Regions from separate parts of the Enterobacter chuandaensis genome, predicted to be linked through region 2. Evidence: predicted binding sites of a transcription regulator. Region 2 holds the regulator's gene; the other holds the start of a gene.

Region 1 (7,718 bases), 380 kb from region 2:
CGATCGGATGCCACCGACGCGCGGCCAATCAGCGGTACGGCGCTCGCCCCTTTTACCGGGGCAAAGTTTTGCGGCTTGAAGAAGACGAAAGACGGGTTCTGCTCAAGAAGCTCACGCACTTCGGCTTCGCTGTGCTTTTCGCCCCACTCGCGGATCGCCTGCATCGACATATCTTCTTTTTTCACTTCGCCGCGGTCGATCAGCACCTTACCGATGCTGCGGTAGGCATGGCCGTTTTTCCCGGCATAGCTGAAGAAGTTGAGCGGCGAGCCGTCGCCAAAATCAATATAGCCGCTGCCCTGCACGTCCATGATGAAGTTATCCATCAGAGAGTTGCTGTAGGCCAGGACGTAGTTTTCGCTTAGCGCACCGGCGTAGATCTCGGCGCGAGACGGCAGGCGACCGCGTTTTGGCGGCATACGGTAGATAGGATACTGGAATTCGCCCTGACGCGTGTGTCGCGCCTGAATCACGGGCGTGTAGTAGCCGGTGAATTGGACGTTGCCGTAGTTATCCGCCCCTTCCATCTGCCAGGCATCAATACCAAACTGGCGCATGTTGCGCGTATCGCCGCCCGCCTTCAGCCAGTCCTGTACCGCGCTATAAACATTGTTCTGCGAGCTATACAGACGCGGCGACGCGTTGCGGATCTGGTAGACCTGCTCGGAGAAATCACCGGCGTTGATCGGCGCGCCAACGGCGTCAGGCTGGTTAACTAACGAGAAAGGCTGGGATAACTTCCCGTCTTTATACTGCTGACCGCGATCGGTCGGTTTGGAAGAACAGGCCGCAAGAATCGCTACCATTGCGCCCGTCATCAGATACTTCGCCCAACGTCCTTTCATTATATCTCGTCTTTAAGTTGCCCATTTCCGCGTGATGAAGATAACAAACCGACAAAGCGAATGAAATGTGATCGCATGCCCTTTGGCAAATTCTGAGCAAAAAATAGTCCAAATGTCGCAATGCCGTTCAATTTACATACAAAGTTAATGATTTATGTGAAAAAGGGGTTGCATCACAAACCTATCCGAGTATAGTGCGCTTCCACGGACGCGGGGTGGAGCAGCCTGGTAGCTCGTCGGGCTCATAACCCGAAGGTCGTCGGTTCAAATCCGGCCCCCGCAACCAATTAAAATTTGATGAAGTATCTTCTACAACTGTAGAAAGACGGACGCGGGGTGGAGCAGCCTGGTAGCTCGTCGGGCTCATAACCCGAAGGTCGTCGGTTCAAATCCGGCCCCCGCAACCAATCAAATTTGAAGAAGTAAGTTTCTACGACTGTAGAAAGACGGACGCGGGGTGGAGCAGCCTGGTAGCTCGTCGGGCTCATAACCCGAAGGTCGTCGGTTCAAATCCGGCCCCCGCAACCAACACTTCTGAACACAATAAACACCCTTAAGGGTGTTTTTTTGTATCTGCCGTTTGTGAATTTGCCGGGCATTCCACCCGGCTAAAAGACCTACCCGCGTCGCGCCAGCGTCGCCCCGTCGGAGAAATACGCCCGAATCCCCGCCAGAATCGACTCCGCAACCTCCTGCTGGAATTTAGCGGTCTTGAGCTTACGCTCTTCTTCCACGTTACTGATAAACGCGGTTTCCACCAGAATGGACGGAATATCCGGTGCCTTCAGTACCGCAAACCCGGCCTGCTCAACGCTGTTTTTGTGCAGCTTATTGATGTTCCCCAGCTTGCCCAGCACCGCTTTACCAAACTTCAGGCTGTCGTTAATGGTCAGGGACTGCACCATGTCAAACATAGTATGGTCAACGTAGCGGTCGCCGCTTTTGCTCACGCCACCGATCAAATCCGAGGCGTTCTGGGTGTCCGCAAGGTATCGCGCCGCGGTACTGGTCGCACCTTTGGTGGAAAGCGCAAACACCGACGAGCCGCTTGGCTGGCGGCTGGTAAAGGCATCCGCATGAATAGAGACGAACAGATCGGCGCGCTGCTTCTGCGCTTTCGCCACCCTGACCTTCAGCGGGATAAAGACATCCTCATTGCGCGTCATGTAGGCGCGCATATTGCCCTCTTTATCAATTAACGCCTTCAGACGACGGGCAATTTGCAGCACCACGTCTTTTTCACGCGTATGGTATTTCCCCACCGCACCGGAGTCTTCGCCGCCGTGGCCGGGATCGAGCATGATCACAATCGGACGATCGCGCCCTGCTTTCCCCGGCTGCGGGCCGCTTTGCGCAGGCGGCACCTGACGCTGAAGATCGCCTTTGTTGTAATCCTCCAGCAGGGCGAGAAGCGGATCCTGAATATCCGTCGCATTGGCCGGGTAGAGATCCATCACCAGACGCTCTTTAAACGTTGCAACGGGCGCCAGGGCGAACAGCTGCGGCTTAACGTTCTGCTTCAGCTCAAACACCATGCGCACGGTTTGCGGATCAAACTGGCCGACGCGCGCCGATTTAATAAACGGATCGTCACCGCGGATCTGCGCCGCCATGCCTTTCAGCACGGAGTTGAGGTTCACCCCTTCGAGATCCACCACCACGCGTTCAGGGTTGCTGAGGGCAAATTGCTTATATTTCAGCACGCGGTTGGACTCGACCGTTACGCGCGTATAGGTCGACGACGGCCAGACGCGCACCGCCACCACCTGACTCGTGGCGGCAAGACCGACCTGGCTGACGCTAAGCAACCACATTGCCCCGGCCCCTTTTAACAAACGGCGGCGGCTTATTGCTGAATTGGATCCCGACATGCTTCTCCCGAGCAAGAAAACGAACTGATATACAAAATGGTCAGATTGACCGAAAACTTTAACGAATGACGCATAAACTGTCATCTATAAAAGGGTAAACAATCATACGTTAACGCACGGATTACTTATTAATTTCTGTAGGACGCAGAAAATTTGCACTTGCACACGCGCCCACAATCGAATAAAAATACAGAAATTACGAATAAACATTCATTAAGGGTTGTGCCATGGTGAAGGAACGTAGAACCGAACTGGTCCAGGGATTCCGCCATTCTGTTCCCTATATCAACGCCCACCGGGGAAAAACGTTTGTCATCATGCTGGGCGGCGAAGCCATCGAGCATGAAAATTTTTCCAGCATCGTCAATGACATTGGCCTGCTGCACAGCCTCGGGATCCGCCTGGTGGTGGTCTACGGCGCACGCCCGCAGATTGACGCCAACCTGGCCGCTCACCACCACGAGCCGATTTACCACAAACATACTCGCGTCACGGATGCAAAAACTCTGGAGCTGGTGAAACAGGCGGCGGGTCTGCTGCAGCTGGATATTACCGCTCGCCTGTCGATGAGCCTGAACAACACACCGCTACAGGGCGCGCATATCAACGTCGTGAGCGGCAACTTTATCATTGCCCAGCCGCTCGGCGTGGACGATGGCGTAGATTACTGCCACAGCGGCCGCATTCGTCGTATTGATGAAGAAGCCATTCATCGCCAGTTGGACAGCGGTGCCATCGTGCTGATGGGCCCGGTGGCGGTTTCCGTAACCGGCGAAAGCTTTAACCTGACGTCCGAAGAGATTGCCACCCAGTTGGCGATCAAGCTGAAGGCGGAAAAAATGATTGGGTTTTGCTCCTCCCAGGGCGTCGTAAACGATGAAGGGGTGATTGTGCCGGAACTCTTCCCGAATGAAGCCCAGGCCCGCGTGGAAGTGCTGGAAGCCGAAGGCGATTACCACTCCGGCACCGTCCGCTTCCTGCGTGGTGCCGTGAAGGCCTGTCGCAGCGGCGTGCGCCGTAGTCACCTGATCAGCTATCAGGAAGACGGCGCTCTGCTGCAGGAGCTGTTCTCCCGCGACGGTATTGGTACCCAGATTGTGATGGAAAGCGCCGAGCAGATCCGCCGCGCGACCATCAACGATATCGGCGGCATTCTGGAGCTGATCCGTCCTCTGGAGCAGCAGGGTATTCTGGTGCGTCGCTCCCGAGAGCAGCTGGAGATGGAGATCGACAAATTCACCATTATCCAGCGCGATAACCTGACCATCGCCTGCGCCGCGCTCTATCCGTTCCCGGAAGAGAAGATTGGTGAAATGGCCTGCGTGGCGGTGCACCCGGACTACCGCAGCTCTTCACGCGGCGAAATGCTGCTTGAGCGCGTGGCGGCACAGGCGCGTCAGATGGGGCTGAGCAAGCTTTTCGTCCTGACGACGCGGAGCATTCACTGGTTCCAGGAGCGCGGGTTCACGCCGGTAGATATTGATTCCCTGCCGGAAACGAAGAAAGAGATGTACAACTATCAGCGTCGTTCAAAAGTGCTGATGGCTGACCTTGGATGATACGACGCCCTCACCGTCCGGTGGGGGCTTTCATTCAGACGGCCCCAAATATCGCGCTCAGCCCGCTTCGGCGTTCCGTACGGGCGGCAATCGCCTGCACCAGCACCCGTTCGTCGGCATAGAGCGACAGGCGCTGACGCGCGCGCGTAATGGCGGTATAGATCAGCTCGCGGGTAATGACCGGTGAAAGCTGCGTGGGCAGGATCAGCGCCGCATGGTTAAACTCAGAGCCCTGAGATTTATGCACCGTCATCGCCCATGCGGTTTCATGCTCGGGCAAACGGCTGGGCTGGAAAGACTTCACGCTGCCGTCTGGCATCTGGAACCAGACGCGAAGCCCCTGACCGCGATCGAGCGCAATCCCGATATCTCCGTTAAACAACCCCAGCGCGCTGTCGTTGCGGGAGATCATCACCGGCCGCCCTTCATACCAGCGGGAGTGCGGGGTACGGTTGATTTTACGCTTTTGCGCCAGCAGCTGTTCCAGCCTGTCGTTCAGGCCGCTGACGCCAAAGGGGCCTTCCCTCAGCGCACAGAGCAACTGATATTCGCCAAACGCGGCAATGACCTGCTCCGGCATGCTTTGCTGCTGTACGCCCGTCAGAAAATGTTGATACCCCAGCAGGGCGTCATCAAGCATCGCCTGATATTCTTCCCCGGTTTGCAGCGATTTTTTCTCAATATCCGTATAGGTTCCGTCGAATACCGCAGTGGTGGTGCGCCGGTCGCCCCGGTTCACTGCCGCCGCGAGCTGGCCGATGCCGGAGTCGCTGCCGAAACGGTAGCTTTTTTGCAGCAGACACAGGCTGTCGCGCAGCGCCCCTGCAAGCGAATGGTTTTCAGAGGTGAGCGAACATCCGGTGAGACGGGCTAACTCCTCTGCACGTTCCGAGGTATATCCCAGGCTGGCATAGGTGCAGATATCGCCCAGCACGGCTCCGGCCTCAACGGAGGCAAGCTGATCGCGATCGCCGAGAAAAATAACCCGTGCGTGCGGCGGGAGCGCATCGATCAACCGCGACATCATCGTCAGGTCAATCATCGACGCTTCATCCACCACCAGCACGTCAAGATGCAAGGGGATACCAGCATGATAGCGCAGACGCTGGCTGCCCGGCTGAGCGCCCAGCAACCGGTGCAGCGTGCTGGCTTCGTTAGGGAAAAGCGCAAGCTGATCCCCGGAAAGCGGCAGTTTTTGCAGCGCCCCGCCCAACGACTCTGTCAGACGCGCCGCCGCTTTCCCCGTGGGGGCTGCCAGGCGAATACGGCACTTTTGTTCACCCGATAACTGAATCAGCGCGGCAAGCAGCTTTGCCACGGTGGTCGTTTTTCCGGTGCCCGGACCGCCAGAAATCACCGATATCCGCCGCGTTAACGCCACCGCTGCCGCCACTTTCTGCCAGTCTGTCGCGTCGTCAGAGGTAAACAGCATATCCAGCGTTTGCCGGAGCAGTGCTTCATCGCACGCTAGCGGAGCATTGGTCTCGCTGAAGAAGCGCGCCACCGTTAGCTCGTTACGCCACAGCCGGTTCAGATACAAACGTTCTCCCGTCAAAATCATTGGCGTACCGGTATCGGCGCCGCTGACGGCAGGCGAGCGGAGTAATATTTCCTGCCAGTCCACGGCCTCACCCAGCAGCGCGAAACACGCCTGTAAAGCCGGGGGCATTTTCTCATCCACCACCAGACGTGAAAGTGGCAGACACACGTGCCCCTCCCCCGCATCTTTGCTCAGGATCGCGGCGGCAAGCATGACGGCAGGCTCTTCGCCCGCCACCATCATGGCAAACTGCACATCCAGGTGGCGCAGTAATCGTTGTTCAACCGCGTCCAGCAGTAGTGCCTGCATCGTCATGCCACCTCCTCCGTGCCTGTAGCAAACAGGTTATCCATTTTTTCAATCAACTCCGCAGCCGGACGCGTACTGAAGACGCCGGAACGCGGGTCATTAGCATCCACGCCGCGCAGGAACAGGTAAATTACGCCGCCAAAATGGTCTTCATAACGGTAATTGGCCATGCGATGACGCAGGTAGCGGTGCAGTGCCAGGGTGTAAAGCTGGTACTGCAGATCGTAGCGATGCATTTGCATCGCAGAGGCCATCGCGTCTTGCGTGTAGGCTTCGCTGCTTTCACCCAGCCAGTTCGATTTGTAATCCAGCAGGTAGTAGCGCCCTTCATGGAGGAAAACGAGGTCGATAAAGCCTTTCAGCATCCCCTGCACCTGGCGGAAATTCAGCGGCGGGCACCCGGCGGATAACGGATCGTACTCGCGGATCATTGCATCAAGCGCCTCGGCCCTGAGCGGGCTGGCAATAGGAAGATAAAACTCCATCTCCACCTGCTTATCTTTGGCGGTCAACTGGCTCAGCGAAATCCCCTGCGCCGTGAGTGGCGCGTGCAGAATAGCGCGGATCCATTCCGTGAGAACCGGCTGCCACTGCGCGTCGTAGCCGCCGCTCTGCAGCATCTTCAGCACCCACTCATCGGAAACCGGCTGGGTAAAATCCAGCTCCTCAAACAGACTGTGCAAAAACGTGCCCGGCGAGGCGCCGCGTGGGAACTGATGAGGTGTGAGCACGGGCTCAACGGGCACACTCCCGGCACCTGCGGCATCGACATCCAGTTTTGGCATCAGATCCTGCGCAATACTCTGCCCGTGCTGCTGTAAACCGGAGTAGCTGGTGACGCGCCAGTCGTCGGCAATCATGCGGGCAACCTGTCGGGCATGCAGCTCAGAGGCCTGCTGCTCAGGCGTCTGCCAGCGACTGTTGTCGGGCTGGGTCGGAATATGCAGGGCAACATGCTCGGTGCAAAGCGATTCGATGCACTGGCGCAGCCCTGCGGCATCTTTGGATTCGCCGCGCTGAATAAGCCGCCCCAGCGCGCTCAGATGAAAATCACTCTCGCCGCTTTTTTCGCCACGACGGCGGAACAGCGGCGCAATGCCCAGACTGCAGTGCCAGACTGAACGGGTCAGCGCCACGTAGAGCAGACGAAGATCTTCCGCCAGACGCTCGGCTTCGGCCAGCTCAACGCTGGACTCCGCGTTGCTGAGATCGAGCACCGCCTCAAACGACTCGCGATCGTGGTAAAAAGCCTGGTCCTGCACGCGGTAATTGGCGATAAATGGCAGCCAGACCAGCGGATACTCCAGACCTTTCGACTTGTGAATGGTAACGATCTGCACCAGATGTTTATCGCTCTCAAGGCGCATCTGCTGGCTGGATGAATTACTGTTCGGGTCAGCAATCTGCTGCGCCAGCCAGCGCACCAGGGCGTGCTCGCTCTCCAGCTGCGTGCCCGCTTCCTGGAGAAGCTCGCTGATGTGTAAAATATCGGTCAGCCGACGCTCGCCGCCCGCGGTCGCGAGCATGTTCTCCGCAATGTGACGCTGTGCCATGAGCTCGCGCACCATCGCCATCACGCCGCGCTTCTGCCATT
Region 2 (7,718 bases):
TGGCATCTGGAAAACGCTGGACACAACGTTTGATGTGCTGAACCCCGCGACCGGTGAGGTCATCGCTAAAGTTGCGAAAGCGGGTAAAGCGCAAACCGAAGAAGCTATCGCAGCGGCCACCAAAGCCTTCCCGGCATGGCGTGCCAAAACCGCAAAAGAGCGTTCGGCCATTCTGTACCGCTGGTACGAACTGATTATTGAGAATAAAAGCTGGCTCGGGCGGTTAATGACCACCGAGCAGGGTAAGCCCCTGAAAGAAGCGGAAGGGGAAGTGGAGTACGCTGCCAGCTTTATCCAGTGGTTTGCCGAAGAGGCCAAGCGCGCGAACGGTGAAATTATTCCGCCGATCAAGCCCGGCTCGCGCATTCTGGCGACCCGTGAACCCATCGGCGTCGTCGCGGCCATCACGCCGTGGAACTTCCCGATGGCGATGCTCACCCGTAAATTAGGTCCGGCGCTGGCAGCCGGGTGCACCGGGGTGATCAAACCGGCCAACAACACGCCGCTCAGCGCCTTTGCGCTGCTGACGCTGGCAAAACAGGCGGGCGTGCCGGATGGCGTGCTCAACGCGGTGGCCGGAAATACCCATGAAATCAGCGATGCGATCATGGCCAGCCACGACGTGCGTAAAATCTCCTTTACCGGTTCGACCTCCGTCGGCAAAACGCTGGTGCGCAACGCCGCAGAAACCATGAAAAAAGTCTCGATGGAGCTGGGGGGAAATGCCCCGTATATCGTCTTTGAGGATGCGGACATCGAGGCTGCGGTAAAAGGCGCGATCGCCAATAAATTCCGCAATGCGGGGCAGGTCTGCGTCAGCGTGAACCGCTTCTACATTCAGGAAACCGTCTACGACAAGTTTGTGAATAAGCTCGCTGATGCGGTTAATGCCCTTAAGGTGGGGAATGGCCTTGAGGACGGCGTCGTCGTCGGGCCGCTGATTGAATCCGCCGCGGTCGACAAGGTCCGTGAGCATGTTGAAGATGCGGTCGCACGAGGGGCGACCGTGCTGGCGGGCGGCAAACCCCATCCGCTGGGCGGTAATTTCTGGATGCCAACCGTGCTGGGCGACTGTCACGAAGGCATGAAGCTGGCAGAAGAAGAGACGTTTGGCCCGGTTGCGGCGTGTTTCCGCTTCACCTCGGAAGATGAAGTCATCCAGCGCGCGAATAACACGCCTTACGGGCTGGCGGCTTACTTCTACACCCAGAACCTTTCCCGGGTTTTCCGCGTTTCACAGGCCATTGAGAGCGGGATGATTGGTATTAACGAGTGCGCCGTTTCCACCGAACTGGGGCCTTTCGGCGGCATAAAAGAGTCCGGTCTTGGACGTGAGGGATCCGTGCTGGGGCTGGAAGAGTATCTGGAAGTTAAAACCCTGCATATCGGGGGATTATAATAGACAGGGCGGCATCTGCCGCCCGCCTGGACTGGGTGGCTGGCAATGAAAACCTATACCTTTGATTTTGACGAGATCGACAGTCAGGAAGACTTCTATCGGGAATTTATCCGGGCGTTTGATCTTGAACGGGAAAGCGTGACGAATCTGGATACGCTGTGGGACGTGGTCACCGGCAGCATGCTGCCGCTACCGCTGGAGATTGAGTTTATCCATCTGCCCGATAAGTTGCGCAGACGTTTCGGCGCGCTGATATTACTCTTCGATGAAGCGGAAGAAGAGCTGGAAGGACAGCTGCGTTTCAATGCGCGCCACTGATTAAGCACAAAAAAAGCCCCTGACCAGAAGGCCAGGGGCAAGTCGTATGATGAGATACGACGAGGGTTTATTTATACAGTTCAGCCGTGGCATGCCAGTGGTCGCCCTGATTCAGTTCGGTGACGCGATAGCTGCTGGCGCCCGCTTTCTCAGCTTTGGCGGCCAGTTCCTGACGAATGTCCATCGGGGAGCCGGTGACAGACGTGACGGAGACGCTGCCCATACGCTGCAGATTTTGTGCCTGATCGGCATTAACTTGCTGTACGGCTGCGCTTGCGCCGAAAGAGAGAACGGATGCCAGACCCAGGGTTGCGATGATCAATTTGGTTTTCATAGTTTTTACTCCTGAACAGGTTTTTTGCTCAACGGCGAGAAGGGTTGAACTGCTATTTTTATGCCTGGTGCCGTTGAGTGGAGAATTACGTCTTCAGTGATTACTAAAACTTATTTGTACAGCTCGGCGGTGGCGTGCCAGTGGTCACCGGAACGTGCTTCGATGATGCGATAGGATGACGCACCTTTTTCTTCCGCTTTTTTGTTCAGCATCTCATGCATGTCCATTGGAGACGTGCCAACAGCGCCGACAGAAACCGTACCGATTGCCTCACGGGATTGCGCCTGGTCAGCATTAATAGCATCAGCCGCGAAAGCACCGAAGGACAGGACAGACAGGACGCTCAGCGCCGCTACAGTAGTTTTGATTTTCATGATTCTTACCTCGTCGAATTTTTTAGTGGGGTCTTGTTTCGTGACCCTCATCACAAAATCAAGTATACACTAATAACGGTAAAAATTAATACCAGGCTAATGGTTTCCTTTGTTATTACGTGTTAACTACGCTCTTTTTTATAACCAAATTGCATAAAATTGGCTGTTATTTGTTCACTCAGAGGTGCTATGTCTAAGAAAATCATATGGATATGCTATTTTGATTTTTTGTGCGATTTTTTGATTTGGCATTCACTGTGTGAATGTTAATGGGCAGTAAAAAGCACTATTTGTCAAAGCAAGAGGCAGACGAATAGAAGGGAAAACAGGGTGAGAGCAGAACGATCCCCGCAGCGGAACCGCGGGGAGAGGGGATTACAGTTCCTGTTCGAACAGAACCAGAATCGCTTCGTGGAGATCTTTCACGGAGAAGCCGCTGGCCGGTGTGGTAAAGATGGTGTCATCACCGGCGATGGTGCCGAGGATCCCCTCCGTTTTACCCAACGAGTCCAGCATGCGGGCAATCAGCTGCGCGGCACCCGGGCTTGTGTGGATGACCACAACGGCGTCGTTATAGTCGATATCCAGAACCAGATTCTTGAGCGGGCTGGAGGTGGTCGGCACGCCAAGTTCTGCCGGCAGGCAATAGACCATCTCCATCTTGGCGTTGCGGGTACGCACCGCGCCAAACTTGGTTAACATGCGGGAGACTTTCGACTGGTTGATGTTATCGAAGCCTTGTTCCTGCAGCGCCTGAACAATTTCTCCCTGAGAACTGAATTTCTCTTCTTTAAGTAGCGCCTTAAAGGCTTTTACTAATTCTTCTTGCTTAGACGAGCTTCGCATAAGTCACCCGGAAATGGACGATAGAAACAACATTATTATGCATGTGGATGAATTTTTATGCAAATTATCTACTCAGCGCCAGGCTGAAATAATGTTATGAAAGGGAGTGATTTTATCAGATTTCGTTATCAGAAAACATGCCTGGGTCACGCGATGCAAATAAGCTTAAAAGTAAATTAAATGTTATCAAAATGATGTTGTTTTGGTGGCGTGGCAGGGTGTATTGTAACCACCTCTTAATTCGTTGCCATCTGTCATCAGATAGCTTTCTGGTGAGAGATAAAGTCGTGTGACCTCAAATTCTTTAGCTTCGAAAATTGTAATTAAAGACATGCTGATTTAAGGTCGCGGCAACGGATTTACAGATACTTAAGTTAACCATAATAAGGAGTTTAGGATGAAAGTCGCAGTCCTCGGCGCTGCTGGTGGTATCGGCCAGGCGCTTGCCCTACTACTGAAAACCCAACTGCCTTCAGGCTCAGAACTCTCCCTGTACGATATTGCTCCGGTAACCCCAGGTGTGGCGGTTGACCTGAGCCACATCCCGACCGCTGTAAAAATCAAAGGTTTCTCCGGTGAAGATGCACGTCCTGCGCTGCAGGGCGCTGATGTGGTGCTGATTTCTGCAGGCGTGGCGCGTAAGCCAGGCATGGATCGTTCAGACCTGTTCAACGTCAACGCGGGCATCGTGAAAAACCTGGTGCAGCAGATCGCTGAAGTGTGCCCGAAAGCATGCATCGGTATCATCACTAACCCGGTGAACACCACCGTTGCTATCGCAGCAGAAGTGCTGAAGAAAGCGGGTGTGTACGACAAAAACAAACTGTTCGGCGTGACCACGCTGGATATCATCCGTTCCAACACCTTCGTTGCTGAGCTGAAAGGCAAACAGCCAACAGAAGTGGAAGTGCCGGTTATCGGTGGCCACTCTGGTGTGACCATTCTGCCTCTGCTGTCGCAGATCCCGGGCGTGAGCTTCACCGAGCAGGAAGTGGCTGACCTGACCAAACGTATCCAGAACGCGGGCACCGAAGTGGTGGAAGCGAAGGCGGGTGGCGGTTCTGCAACCCTGTCTATGGGCCAGGCGGCTGCACGTTTCGGTCTGTCACTGGTTCGCGCCCTGCAGGGCGAGAAAGGCGTTGTTGAATGCGCTTACGTTGAAGGCGACGGCGAACATGCCCGCTTCTTCTCTCAGCCGCTGCTGCTGGGCAAAAACGGTATCGAAGAGCGTAAGTCTATCGGTACGCTGAGCGCGTTTGAACAAAACGCGATGGAAGGCATGCTGGACACGCTGAAGAAAGATATCACCCTGGGCGAAGAGTTCGTTAACAAGTAAAACGAAGCGCCACCCGGCAAAAAAAACCGAAGCACTTACTGGCTTCGGTTTTTTTATGGCTGTTAGTTTGTTGCCGGGTATTCCTGAATCGTCACATGCAGCGTCATTTTCTTATCGTTGCGCATGACCTCAACAGGGATGATAGAGCCAGGGCGAATTTCGGCCACCTGGTCCATTGTCTCCAGCGCAGAGACCGCTGGCGTGCCGTTGACCGACACAATGACATCGTTGACCTGAATCCCCGCGTTTGCCGCCGGACCGCCCGGTGCCACCTCGTTGACCACAATACCCTGAATCTGATCGATACCGCCGCCCTGAGTATGCATCGGTGCAATTTCGCGCCCGCCGATACCGATATAGCCGCGGATCACGCGTCCGTCGCGGATCAGCTTATCCATAATCTTGGTCGCCAGCTGGAACGGAATAGCAAAGCCGATTCCTTCCGGTGTCTCGCCATCGTTACTTTTATCGAACGAGAGGGTATTAATGCCCATCAGTTCGCCCAACGAGTTGACCAGCGCGCCACCGGAGTTACCGTGGTTGATTGACGCATCCGTCTGCAGGAAGTTCTGCCGCCCTGACGGGTTGAGGCCAATGCGGCCGGTTGCGCTGATAATCCCCTGGGTAATCGTCTGGCCGAGGTTATAAGGGTTACCGATTGCCAGGACGACATCACCAATATGAGGCGTGCGTTTACGGTTGATCGGAATGACCGGCAAGCCGCCCGTGGCGTTAATCTTCAGGACGGCCAGGTCGGTCAGGCTGTCTGAACCTACAAGCAACGCCTCAAACACGCGGCCATCCTGCAGGGCGACGATGATCTGGTCGGCATCGTTGATCACGTGTTTGTTCGTAATAATGTAGCCGCGCTCGTCCATAATCACCCCGGAACCGAGGGTGCGGATCTCCAGCTGGTTATGCGCTGAGCTATTGAGGCCGCGGTTATACACGTTAACCACGGCAGGGGCGGCGCGGCGAACGGCCTGGTTATAGGTCGCTGGCGTTTCATCCGTGCTGTCGAACTGGGGTGCTGACAGCTTATTAAACTGACGCAAAGACGGCATCGCCAGCAGCAGCAGGCCAGCGACAATCAAACCGATGACAATGGAACGTAAGAGCTTTAAAAGCATGATGCGCGTGTCGTGAAAAAAGGAACGATTTGCAGCATAACATGAGTTATCCGGACATCACACGCAGCGGTGATGTCCGGGATCGCAAATGCTTAGCGCAACAGAATGTAGATTGACTCATTGCCACGCATGACCTGCAGGGCAATGACCGCCGGTTTACTCTCCAGCACCTTGCGCAGTTCGGCAATGGACTGCACGCGATTGCGGTTCACGCCAATGATCACATCTTCCTGATGCAATCCGGCCTGAGCGGCAGGGCTGCTCTTCTCGACGGTGTCGATGCGAATGCCTTTCGTACCGTCTTTCAACTGCCCGTCGCTTAGCGTTGCTCCCTGCAGCGCCGGGGCGATAAGCTCCGCACTGGCAGAGGACGAGGTGCTCTTGTCGAGCGTTACTTCGACGTTCAGCGGCTTACCGTCACGGATCAGGCCCAGCTTCACTTTGGCCCCCGGTTCGGTGGTGGCGATACGCGAACGCAGCTCAGCAAAGCTGCTCAGCGGCTTGTCGTTAAGGCTGACGATCACATCGCCCGATTTGATGCCTGCTTTTGCCGAGCCGGAGTTTGGCAGCACTTCGCTGACAAACGCACCGCGTTGCACGTTGATATTGAACGCTTTCGCGATATCCGCGCTCATCTCCATGCCTTTAATACCCAACAACCCACGCTTGACTTCGCCGAACTGGATAAGCTGCTGCGCCAGCGTTTGTGCCATATTGCTCGGGATAGCAAAGCCGATCCCAACGCTGCCGCCGCCCGGCGCCAGAATCGCCGTGTTAATGCCGATCAGCTCGCCGTTAAGGTTGAGTAACGCTCCGCCAGAGTTCCCACGGTTGATTGAGGCATCGGTCTGGATGAAGTTTTCCAGCCCTTCCAGATTCAGGCCGCTACGCCCCAGCGCCGAGATAATACCGGAGGTGGCGGTTTGCCCTAAACCAAAGGGGTTGCCCACGGCAACGGCAAAATCACCGACGCGCAGTTTGTCGGAATCCGCAATGGCAATCTGGGTCAGGTTGCTTGGGTTCTGCACCTGCAACAGCGCAATGTCGCTCTGGTCATCGCCGCCAATCAGTTTAGCGTCAAATTCGCGGCCATCGTTCAGCTGAACGCTGATTTTATCGGCCTGGCTGATGACATGATTGTTGGTCAGAATATAGCCTTTAGCCGCATCAATGATGACGCCAGAACCCAGGCCTTCAAAAGGCTGAGCCTGCTGGTTGGGGGACTCATCGCCAAAATATTTTTTCAGTTCTTCCGGTACGCGCTGGCTTTGCACCGCCGTGCCTTCTACCTGAACGCTCACGACCGCGGGCAACACTTTTTCCAGCATTGGCGCGAGGCTTGGAATGGCTGCCTGTCCCGGCACCTGCGAAGGTAGCGCCGCACCGGCAGGGTAGGATGCCGAGAGAGATAACCCGACACTTAACGCTAAAGCGCTCAACAGCTGGTTTTTTTTCTTCATTGATGCTGACTCTCGTATCCTGGAATGAAAGAAGAACGACCCACAATCATGATGATGTTATTGAATTTTATAACGCTGAACAATGAGGTGTTTGACTAAATAATAGCTGGGGACGGGAAGAAAGGACGGGCGCAAGAGATGCGCCCGTAAAATATATTCACGTTGTGCGATTAATCGCGTTTTGCGCCACCGCGCAGCAGGCCGGACGCGCCGTCAGAGTAGTCGCGTGGCATCTGGACCGGCGCCTGATCGTTACCGGCCTCTGAGTCTGCCAGACGGTTACGGAACGGGTTAGTTTCCGCTGTCATTTCCGGCAGCAGGCTGCTGGAGCTTTTCGCCATATGCTGATACAGCTGACGGTAGTCGGTCGCCATGTTGTCCAGCAGCTCGGCGCTACGGGCAAAGTGGCTGACCAGCTCTTCGCGATACTCTTCCAGCTCTGCTTTATTCTTTTCCAGTTCGTACTGCAGTGACTGCTGCTGACGCAATTTGCGGTTACCGAAACGCATGGCCACAGCACC

Evidence for each region. Region 2 encodes ArgR, which controls arginine synthesis, uptake and breakdown. Its sites were predicted from a motif close to ANTGAATAAAAATACANT; they were not measured.
Region 1: argA (amino-acid N-acetyltransferase) is a predicted target of ArgR. The motif match lies at 2,893-2,910, and genes of this name have one in related genera.

What each region holds. Positions count from the first base shown of each region.
Region 1 covers NZ_CP097173.1:3,764,171-3,771,888, forward strand. The annotation lists gene mltA (murein transglycosylase A) at 1-845, opposite strand, end outside; tRNA gene MX657_RS18110 (tRNA-Met) at 1,055-1,131, shown strand; tRNA gene MX657_RS18115 (tRNA-Met) at 1,176-1,252, shown strand; tRNA gene MX657_RS18120 (tRNA-Met) at 1,297-1,373, shown strand; gene amiC (N-acetylmuramoyl-L-alanine amidase AmiC) at 1,463-2,716, opposite strand; gene argA (amino-acid N-acetyltransferase) at 2,944-4,275, shown strand; gene recD (exodeoxyribonuclease V subunit alpha) at 4,310-6,130, opposite strand; gene recB (exodeoxyribonuclease V subunit beta) at 6,127-7,718, opposite strand, start outside.
Region 2 covers NZ_CP097173.1:4,144,723-4,152,440, reverse strand. The annotation lists gene MX657_RS19975 (NAD-dependent succinate-semialdehyde dehydrogenase) at 1-1,399, shown strand, start outside; gene MX657_RS19970 (barstar family protein) at 1,445-1,717, shown strand; gene yhcN (peroxide/acid stress response protein YhcN) at 1,785-2,051, opposite strand; gene yhcN (peroxide/acid stress response protein YhcN) at 2,162-2,425, opposite strand; gene argR (transcriptional regulator ArgR) at 2,801-3,271, opposite strand; gene mdh (malate dehydrogenase) at 3,669-4,607, shown strand; gene degS (outer membrane-stress sensor serine endopeptidase DegS) at 4,670-5,737, opposite strand; gene degQ (serine endoprotease DegQ) at 5,830-7,197, opposite strand; gene zapG (Z-ring associated protein ZapG) at 7,368-7,718, opposite strand, start outside.